4 regions of the Alkalihalobacillus sp. R86527 genome follow, and region 4 is predicted to be linked to each of the others. Evidence: riboswitches for the same ligand, from Rfam matches in the RefSeq annotation. Region 4 holds a riboswitch; each other region holds the start of a gene.

Region 1 (2,203 bases), 570 kb from region 4:
GATAAATCAAGAATCGTTGCAAGTCCAGCAATACCGAACTCTGCTCCTTTTCGTGATTTCACTCGATTAAGGATTTTATCAAGAACGTACTGAACGCCTCCATTGTATCGGATTACTTCAATCATTCCCCCAATAATCAGCGCAATCATAGCAAGGTCTTCCATTCCTTTAATCCCATCAGTAACGGTAGATACTAGGCCGTTCAGACCAAAAGTACCGTTAAATAAGCCTACCGCCCCTGCAAACAACGTTCCACTAACGAGTACAATAAGCACATTGATTCCTACAATGGCTGCTATTAATACCCCAATGTAAGGTAACACGGTGATTAAATCAAATGATTTCCCGCCGTCTAGTGATGCCTTTTCTCCCATTGTTAAAAATCCATAAATGATAGCAGTAATAATGGCAGCCGGCAGGACGATGAAAAAGTTCACTTTAAATTTATCTTTCATCTTTGTATTTTGTGTTCGGACAGCTGCAATTGTCGTATCCGATATCATGGAAAGGTTATCTCCAAACATTGCACCACCGATAACGGCAGATAAAGTAAGAGCTACCGAAATACCCGTTTGCTCTGCAATCCCGATTCCAATTGGCGCTAACGCTACAATTGTCCCCATCGAGGTCCCCATTGATATCGATATAAAACACCCGATCAAAAACAAGCCAACAACGAGAAGACTTGCAGGTAATAGAGAGATACCCAGATTTACAATCGAATCTACAGCCCCTATTTTTTTCGCTGTTTCAGCAAAGGCTCCTGCTAATAGAAAGACAAGGATCATTAAGATGATATTAGAGTTTCCTGCTCCTCGACAAAAAACTTCTACTTTCTTCATAAAGCTTTCTTTTCGATTCATTGAGAGCGCAACTCCTGCAGCAATCAATGAGGCAAGCACAACTGGCATGCTATAAAAATCTTTCGTTACAACTGCTGTCCCAATAAAAAGCAAAATAAATATACCAAGCGGGATCAGCGCGAAGCCATTCCCTTTTATTTCTTTTTCCATTACACTTACTCCTTATTAGTTAATTTGTAGCAATCAAAAAAGCCCACTTCAAGAGAAGAGGGCTCTACTCTTATCTCTCAAGATTTCTCTTGCTGGAAGCAGCACCTTTCTGATTGTCAGAGGTTGCTGAAGCTTCTCAGGGCCAGTTCCCTCCGCTTCTCTTGATAAGAACTATTCGATTATTAGTGTTATGAAGTTTATCACGCATTATTCTTCTTCGTCAATAATAAAGTCGAATCGTGTCATTTATCGACTCGCTACAAGTGAGCTACCTTTGAATAAAGGTATGGATGTCGCTTAAAATGGAATGCGGTTGCTCTTCAGGAAGTAAATGACCTGTCTTTTCATACACGATCAACTCAGAATTCGGAAGATCCTCCGCTAATCGTTTGCCAATTTGCAACGGTACAACTCTATCGTGTTCCCCCCATATCAATAAACTCGGGGTTTTGATGTTTCTTAACTCTTCTTGAGAAAGGTCTCCTTCTCTATCTCGAATCATGCGTACAAGCGAGCGGAAAATACCCTCATTAAAGAAAGGCTGAACATACCCGTCTACCATTTCTTCATCGATTAAATCAGGATCGTACACACAATTCATGAGATTTCCCTTCGCTCCTTTACGCGAAAGCCATCGTTTTAAATACATTGAGAAAAAAGGCAAATAAGATGAATATACGAGACTCTGTTTGGCCTTTTCAAGATAGCCTGAACTACAAAGTAGTATATTTTTCTTAATAAGGTTCTCATTTAAGCCTGATGCTCTCAGTGCCACTTGCCCCCCCATCGAATGACCGATCATAATCGTTTCTTCAACACTTAACCGTTCAAGTAGTTCGATTACTACTTCTGCGAAGTTTTGATAAGAATGAACAAAACGACTGGATTTTTCACTTCTTCCAAATGGCGGAAGATCAATGGCTACAACAGTGTAGTACTTTGAAAGCAAGGGGATAAGCTTTCGATAACTGAACGTTGAGGACAAAAACCCATGCAATAACGTTAATACAGGACGATCGGAAGTAACTTCATTCTTATGATACTCATAATGAATATCGATCCCTTTAATATTTTCTTTATAATGTTTGAGGTTCTGAGCAGCTAGCATCTCACACTTCACTCCGTATAATAGTTTGTACGTATTTTACCCCTTTTCGCTAAGGAAAAACGTTTTCTATTTTGGAGAGTGT
Region 2 (2,203 bases), 170 kb from region 4:
GAATAAATAAATCCTTCCTCTTTTAATCCAAACAAATCTGCTGCATGGTCTGTGTTATCAAATTTATAGGCGTTGGTTTGATAAATCGGTAATGCTCTCGCTCCAGTAGCAGGATCAGCCTGTAAACCACCATGAATTCCAATTGTCTCTAAGTTATAACGATTCTCTGCCATCTCTTATCCACTCCTTCAAATTTTTGACGGTTCTTTTAACTGCTCTTTAATTAATGGACCCCACTTATCAAATTCAACAAGGAACCCATCATGACCATACTTTGTATCGACGAGATAGAATCGTGCCATCCTCTCAAGGCAAAAAATATTTTCAAGATCCTTGGGTGGATAAATTAAATCACCTTTAAAGCTAATGGCTAAAACGTTAGCTCGTATCTTCTGTATTGGTGTAATACTGTCTCTTCCTCTAGCTATATCATGGTGATCCATTGCTTTTAATAAATATAAGTAGCTATTGGCATCAAACCTGCCAACAAGCTTTTGTCCCTGGTATTTGAGATAAGATTCGACGTCGTAGGCAGCCTCGGTATGTTCTTCAGGTTTGTCGATCTCCCTCCTGCCAAATTTCTTTTGAAACATTTCATCTGTACGATACGAAATCATTCCGATCATACGCGCTGTAGCTAGCCCCGCAGCTGGTGGGTGAGTATGCTTGTAATACCCATCTTTCCATTCAGAGTCATTCGTTATGGCATACCTCGAAATTGCATTATACGCAATTCCGTATGCGCTTAGAGAGGGGGTCACAGCTAACGGTACGAGATGCTCCATTACATCTGGATAAAGAATTCCCCACTCGAGAACCTGCATTCCTCCAAGCGATCCACCGACCACTGCGTGAAGGTGTTCAATACCAAGTACTTCAAGCGCTCTCCTTTGAGAATGGACCATATCTCTCACACTTACGAAAGGAAAGTCTGCCTGATACGGATGGTTTGTAGCTGGATTTAGAGATAATGGACCAGTTGAGCCATTACATCCTCCGAGTACGTTAAATGTGATTACCTGAAATTCAGAAGTATCCACAAATTTGTGATGACCGATAAGCCCTTTCCACCACCCATCCTCGCTTCTTCCAACCGTATACTGATTACCTGTTAGTGCATGACAGACTAGAATGACTGGTGCTTCCTTCGGTCCAACACGTTCGTAAGCTAACTCAACTTCTTCAAGTTCTTTTCCTGATTCAAGTACAAGCGAGCCAATGGAGACCCGTTGTTCCTCATAATTCGTCTCTTTTCCCAACTCCCTCTCACTCCCATCACGCAATAACAATTTCAACTACTTATAAAAACAAAAAAGCCTCTCTGAAAGACAGAGAGGCACGATTATATTAAATCAGCTCTGCTTATCTTCCAGGAAAAATCCTGCAGGAATTGGCACCTTTTCAAACCAAATGGTTTGCCGGTTGCCGGGCTTCATAGGGCCAGTCCCTCCGCCTCTCTAGATAAGTACGAATATTCAATTACTTTGATTGAGTATTATTTTAGCAAGGCAATGCATTAGTGTCAAACATTTTTTTGAAAGTTTATACAAATTCAAACTACGCACAAATTGTTTTGATTAGAACGTGAATTTTGGTAAGGTTACCATAAATCTATATTTGAAAGGAGACTTTTTGTGAAAGCCCCTACGTTTTCTTTACAAGAGGTCCGAAATGATAAAACATACTCCTTGGATGACTATATAGGAAAGCCTGTTATGCTTACCTTTTGGGCATCATGGTGTCCTGATTGTATGAAAGACCTACCAATGAAAGAACAATTTTATGAACACGCAGACTTAGACAAACTTGAATTTCTTACTATCAATGTGACTGGACGAGAACGCTCAGAAGAAGCTGGTAAACAATTTGCAATCAAAAACGACCTCTCCTTCCCGGTACTAAAAGACAAAGGGAGAGAAACGTATGATCTCTATGGGTGTAAAGGTGTTCCAACAACGGTGCTTCTCGATAAGCAACACAACATTGTAGAGACGTTTGGGGACCAGGCATCTTTCATGGATATCATCAAAGTTCTTCCCACTATCATGCTTTAATAACGATTGGACAGAACAACAAGAGCCAGGGAGATGATCTCCCTGACTCTTTTTTAATAATATAAAATAATAGCGTTAAACCTTTTTCAAACAAGTTAAAAAATTACTCTCAGTGCTTATCTTTATCTTTCCACTCTTTTTTACTTTCT
Region 3 (2,203 bases), 400 kb from region 4:
AGTTGCTTCATCACAAAGAAGAACTTCTGGCTCGTGAGCAAGAGCGCGGGCAATCGCAACTCTCTGCTTTTGACCTCCAGAAAGCTGCCCGGGATACGTATCACGCTTATCTTCAAGTCCAACGATTTTAAGATACTTCTTTACCCGCGAATCGATTTCCTTTCTTGGAACACCTGTCAACTTAAGAGGAACGGCTATATTTTGATAAACCGTCCCCGTTTTTAATAGATTGAATGATTGAAAGATCATACCTATTCGCTGACGTGTTTTCTTTAGCTTACCTGCTGATAAACCTGTTAACTCTTCATCATTAATGTACACCTTGCCTTCCGTTGGTCGCTCTAATAAATTGACCGTTCTAACAAGAGTACTTTTACCAGCCCCACTGTAACCGATCACGCCATAAATCTTGCCTTTTTCAACGTTTAAATCTACGCCATCCAAGGCTTTCGTTACAGTCGTTCCGGTTTGAAACGCTTTGGTGATGTTTTCTAATCGAATCATTTCCTTCTCTCCTTTACGACATTACCAAGATGCTATGACTGAACCGTTGAATTCTTCTTCAATAAACTTCTTCACCTCATCTGAATGGTAATATTCCACTAGCTTCTTGATTCTTTCATCATCTTTATCATCTGATTGGGTTGCAATCACGTTCACCCATGGAGAATCCTTTGGTTCCATTTCAAGCGCATCCTCGGTTGGTACTCGTCCACTTTCCATCGCGTAGTTTGTGTTGATCGCCGCAATAGCGAGCTCGCCTAGCTGTCTTGGAATCTGTGAAGCTTCAAGAGGAACAAATTCTAGATCGAGTGGATTTTTCTTAATATCTTTTATTGTTGCTTCAACCCCTACACCCTCTTTAAGTTCAATAATGCCAGCCTTTTCAAATAACATTAGCGCTCGGGGTTCCCCAGTAGAGTGGTTAGGCAGACCTACTTTGTCGCCTTTCTTCAGTTTATCCAGGTCATCGTATTGGTCAGAATAAATCCCCATCGGAAAATTAATCGTTGTCGCAACTTTTGTTAATTCCATGCCACGCTCATCAACAAAATCATTTAAATACGGTTCGTGTTGAAACACATTCGCATCAAGTTCACCTTCATCAAGAGCTGTATTCGGCATCACGTAATCATTAAACGCCACGACATCGATCTCAAATCCATCTTCTTCAGCTACTTCTTTTACCTTCTTCATAATGTCCTCATGAGGTCCAGCTGTAACCCCAACCTTCAAAGGACCTTCATCTGACTCACCCGACTCTGCACTACCAGAGCATCCTGTTACTACAATTAATAATAGTGCACCTAATAATAGCGTTAGTTTCTTCATTCTCCTACTCCCTTTCTTTTCTATACTAATTTAAAGCGTCTTTGCACTAAACTACGAAAACATACGATTGCATTAGAACGCTGAAACTCCCCTTCCTTTTGTCTACCCATAAACTAAAAAAACTCTCCCTGTTGGACAGAGAGAGTTGGGTGTTTTTCACCATTATGTAACTCTCTCTCATCTCTCAAACGATTGCTCGTTTGCTGGAATTAGCACCTTTCTCACGAATTGAGATGGTTGCCGGGCGTCAATGGGCCAGTCCCTACGCCACTCTTGATAAGAGTTCGAATTATTCATATTGTTTAACTATTCTCAACAGTATAGTACCTTATCCAGCATGCGTCAAGGGGACTTTGATCGGTACCTGTCACCACCCACATTCTGTCGAATTGTGATTGTTCACCTTAAAGGTGTTCATCAAACCAACCGATCAAATGGTCATTCGAGAACCGTCCGGAATGAAAGCAGCTTTTGGAGAAAATCCGAAGCGCAGGCTGGCACAGAAGAAGGAAAGGACGCGGATTTCGTTATATGGAGCGGTGATCCTTTTGATACGAGGAATGTGGTTGAAGCGACTTTTGTGAATGGGGAAAAAGTATAAGGGGCTATTTAGCTCCTTTGCAAAAAGCAGTAGAAAAGACTCAATAAATTGAGTCTTTTCTACTGCTATCAAACACTACCTATGAACCTCGCTTCTTTAAATATGGATAAGAGAAATATAGCCCTAAGACATAGATGGCTACCAGTAGATATGCTGGAAGAAGATGAAAAAACGAAGTGTATCCAATAACAAAATGAGTGACGATGCCTGCTAGAAATGCAGGTGGTGCTCCTACAGCCAGCGTGTTCCAAACCCAGCTTTCACCTTCTC
Region 4 (2,203 bases):
ACTAAAAAGCAATATAGCAATAAACATGAATCCAATTAAAAATGGAGGACTCTTAAATGCGTTCCTCATTCTTTTTCCCCTCTCACGAAGGTAATCTTTTGTTGAGGATCACCCGAAATAGTAGCAAAATCACAAACAAAGGAGTATATAACAATATTAAAGAGGTCATCAAAACTTCAGGTGAAAGATAATTATAAATAAACATGAACACACCATTGCTGTTTAATAAATATTCGATGATTAGTTGGCTCGAAAGCATTATCCAAATAATCTGATTGATATTATTAAATAAAGCTAATAAAACATTAGGAAAAATATGCTTAAATATTATTGTTTTCCAGGCTATGCCCTTTGATCTAGCAAGTTCCACATAACTTTTAAATCTTTCTTCGTCGAACGCCATAACCAACATCCGGAAAAGATAGAGTGTTGGTAAAATACTCATCAGAAAAACAGGTAAGAAGTAAATTTGCTCACCTGGCATCGTAGTGAAATTCAACAATAAAAAACCTGTTTTCTTATAAAGACTTACAACAAGGACTTGTATTAACAGAAGCAAAAAGATATCTGGTACGCCTTCTAGAATAGAAATCCAGTAACGTATTTTATGTAAAACCTCTCTTTTCAGAAGGAAAACTAGTAAGACTAGTATTACCGCACCAATTAGCGAAATAACCAACGAACCTAGTAAGATGATTAAAGAATAGCTAACAGGAGTAAATAGATAAGGAAATAAACCCCTCTCACTTAGACCGCTCGAATATGTAAGTTGAGCAGGATTAAAGATTGCGATTAGTAATCCTCCTAACTCTTTAAGGTAGAGGGTTATATTCATACTTATTCCTTCAAATAGAAATGGAAGTGCCCCTATAAAAATGAATCCAATGATCGTTAATATGTATTGGCGGATATATCTCATAGAGTTATTCGAAGTTCCAACTTTTTATGTATAGTACTAATTTTCATGTAATCGCCTCCAATTTAATTAGTTTTGGTAACCCTAACACAAGTAATCTTAGCATGATTTTTTACATAAATATACATTTAATAACAATAAAAAGCCCCTCTGCTTTCAAAAAGCAAGAAGGGGTGACAGTACAAAATCATGACTATCGAAATCGATGCGTCTTCTCATCTTCGGAATAAATCCTCTGAAATTGGCACCATACGCAGAGCGTTGGTTGCCGAGACATCGTCGGGTCAGTCCCTCCGTCTCTCTTGATAAGAAGTTGTTACATGATTAAATTGTTAAAGCATATGATAAGCGCCTCTTTTAGAAATGCCAAGGTGGTTTACTACCTTTTCTAACAATTACTTTTGAATTAATAGCGATTCGTAACGCCTCTACCCTTGTCCTCCACCAAGCATTTTATCAACATCTTCCCTTAAAGGCATGCCACCCTGTGCGCCAAATCCAGTTACGGAAAGAGACGCAGCCCGATTTGCAAAACCGATACTTTCTTCTATCTCTCTTCCCTCCGCGATTGCTACACCGAAAGCAGCATTAAATGTATCCCCAGCACCCGTCGTGTCTAGCACCTCAACGGGATAAGTAGGCACGAGAACCTCTCTTTCACCGTTATAGTAACGAACACCATTCGCTCCTTCTGTAATCATGACTTTGTTTTCGAACTGTTTCAGCGCTTCACTTTGAGATAGATGTTGGAACAAGACCGATGCTTCGTGTTCATTTGGTGTAATATAGGTGGCTTGCTCAATAACAGTACTCGTGATTTCCCTTGCAGGTGCAGGGTTGAGCAAAAGCGGCACGCCAATTTCCTTACAAATTTGCGCTGTGTATGCAACAGTTTCTTCTGGTACTTCCTGTTGAATCATGACAAGATCACATGTGCGTAAAAAAGATATCGTATTTGTGATATAGTCCGGTGTGACATATTTATTTGCGCCTGCAACGACAACGATGCTGTTATCACCCTCAGCTAAAATAATATGAGCTGTTCCTGACTCCATACCAGTAAGGGATCTTACGTAATCGGTTTTAACCCCGTTTTGTATGAAGTTATTTATGATTTGTTTACCATAAAAATCTTCTCCGACACATCCAATCATATAAACTTCTGCACCAAGACGTGATGCAGCGACAGCTTGATTCGCCCCTTTTCCACCTGGAACGGTTTTAAAGGATTCACCAAGTACTGTTTCACCTGCACCAGGTCGTTTCTCGGATGATACGACAAGGTCC

The links. Region 4 has a riboswitch for S-adenosylmethionine ahead of SJY16_RS05180 (ABC transporter permease subunit). Riboswitches for the same ligand answer to the same signal wherever they lie in the genome.
Region 1: it holds a riboswitch for S-adenosylmethionine, as region 4 does, so the genes downstream of both, SJY16_RS08145 (Na+/H+ antiporter NhaC family protein) here and SJY16_RS05180 (ABC transporter permease subunit) in region 4, are expected to answer to the same signal.
Region 2: it holds a riboswitch for S-adenosylmethionine, as region 4 does, so the genes downstream of both, metX (homoserine O-acetyltransferase MetX) here and SJY16_RS05180 (ABC transporter permease subunit) in region 4, are expected to answer to the same signal.
Region 3: it holds a riboswitch for S-adenosylmethionine, as region 4 does, so the genes downstream of both, SJY16_RS03215 (MetQ/NlpA family ABC transporter substrate-binding protein) here and SJY16_RS05180 (ABC transporter permease subunit) in region 4, are expected to answer to the same signal.

The regions. Positions count from the first base shown of each region.
Region 1 is NZ_JAXHBW010000001.1:1,596,092-1,598,294, reverse strand. Features, by position in the region: gene SJY16_RS08145 (Na+/H+ antiporter NhaC family protein) at 1-1,013, opposite strand, end outside; SAM riboswitch class I at 1,081-1,184, opposite strand; gene SJY16_RS08140 (alpha/beta fold hydrolase) at 1,282-2,121, opposite strand.
Region 2 is NZ_JAXHBW010000001.1:848,795-850,997, reverse strand. Features, by position in the region: gene SJY16_RS04335 (O-acetylhomoserine aminocarboxypropyltransferase/cysteine synthase family protein) at 1-173, opposite strand, end outside; gene metX (homoserine O-acetyltransferase MetX) at 189-1,259, opposite strand; SAM riboswitch class I at 1,360-1,468, opposite strand; gene SJY16_RS04325 (TlpA disulfide reductase family protein) at 1,635-2,054, shown strand; gene SJY16_RS04320 (anti-sigma factor domain-containing protein) at 2,164-2,203, opposite strand, start outside.
Region 3 is NZ_JAXHBW010000001.1:626,400-628,602, reverse strand. Features, by position in the region: gene SJY16_RS03220 (methionine ABC transporter ATP-binding protein) at 1-504, opposite strand, end outside; gene SJY16_RS03215 (MetQ/NlpA family ABC transporter substrate-binding protein) at 526-1,332, opposite strand; SAM riboswitch class I at 1,507-1,615, opposite strand; gene SJY16_RS03210 (dihydroorotate dehydrogenase) at 2,013-2,203, opposite strand, start outside.
Region 4 is NZ_JAXHBW010000001.1:1,022,347-1,024,549, reverse strand. Features, by position in the region: gene SJY16_RS05185 (ABC transporter permease) at 1-69, opposite strand, end outside; gene SJY16_RS05180 (ABC transporter permease subunit) at 83-835, opposite strand; SAM riboswitch class I at 1,129-1,228, opposite strand; gene rbsK (ribokinase) at 1,345-2,203, opposite strand, start outside.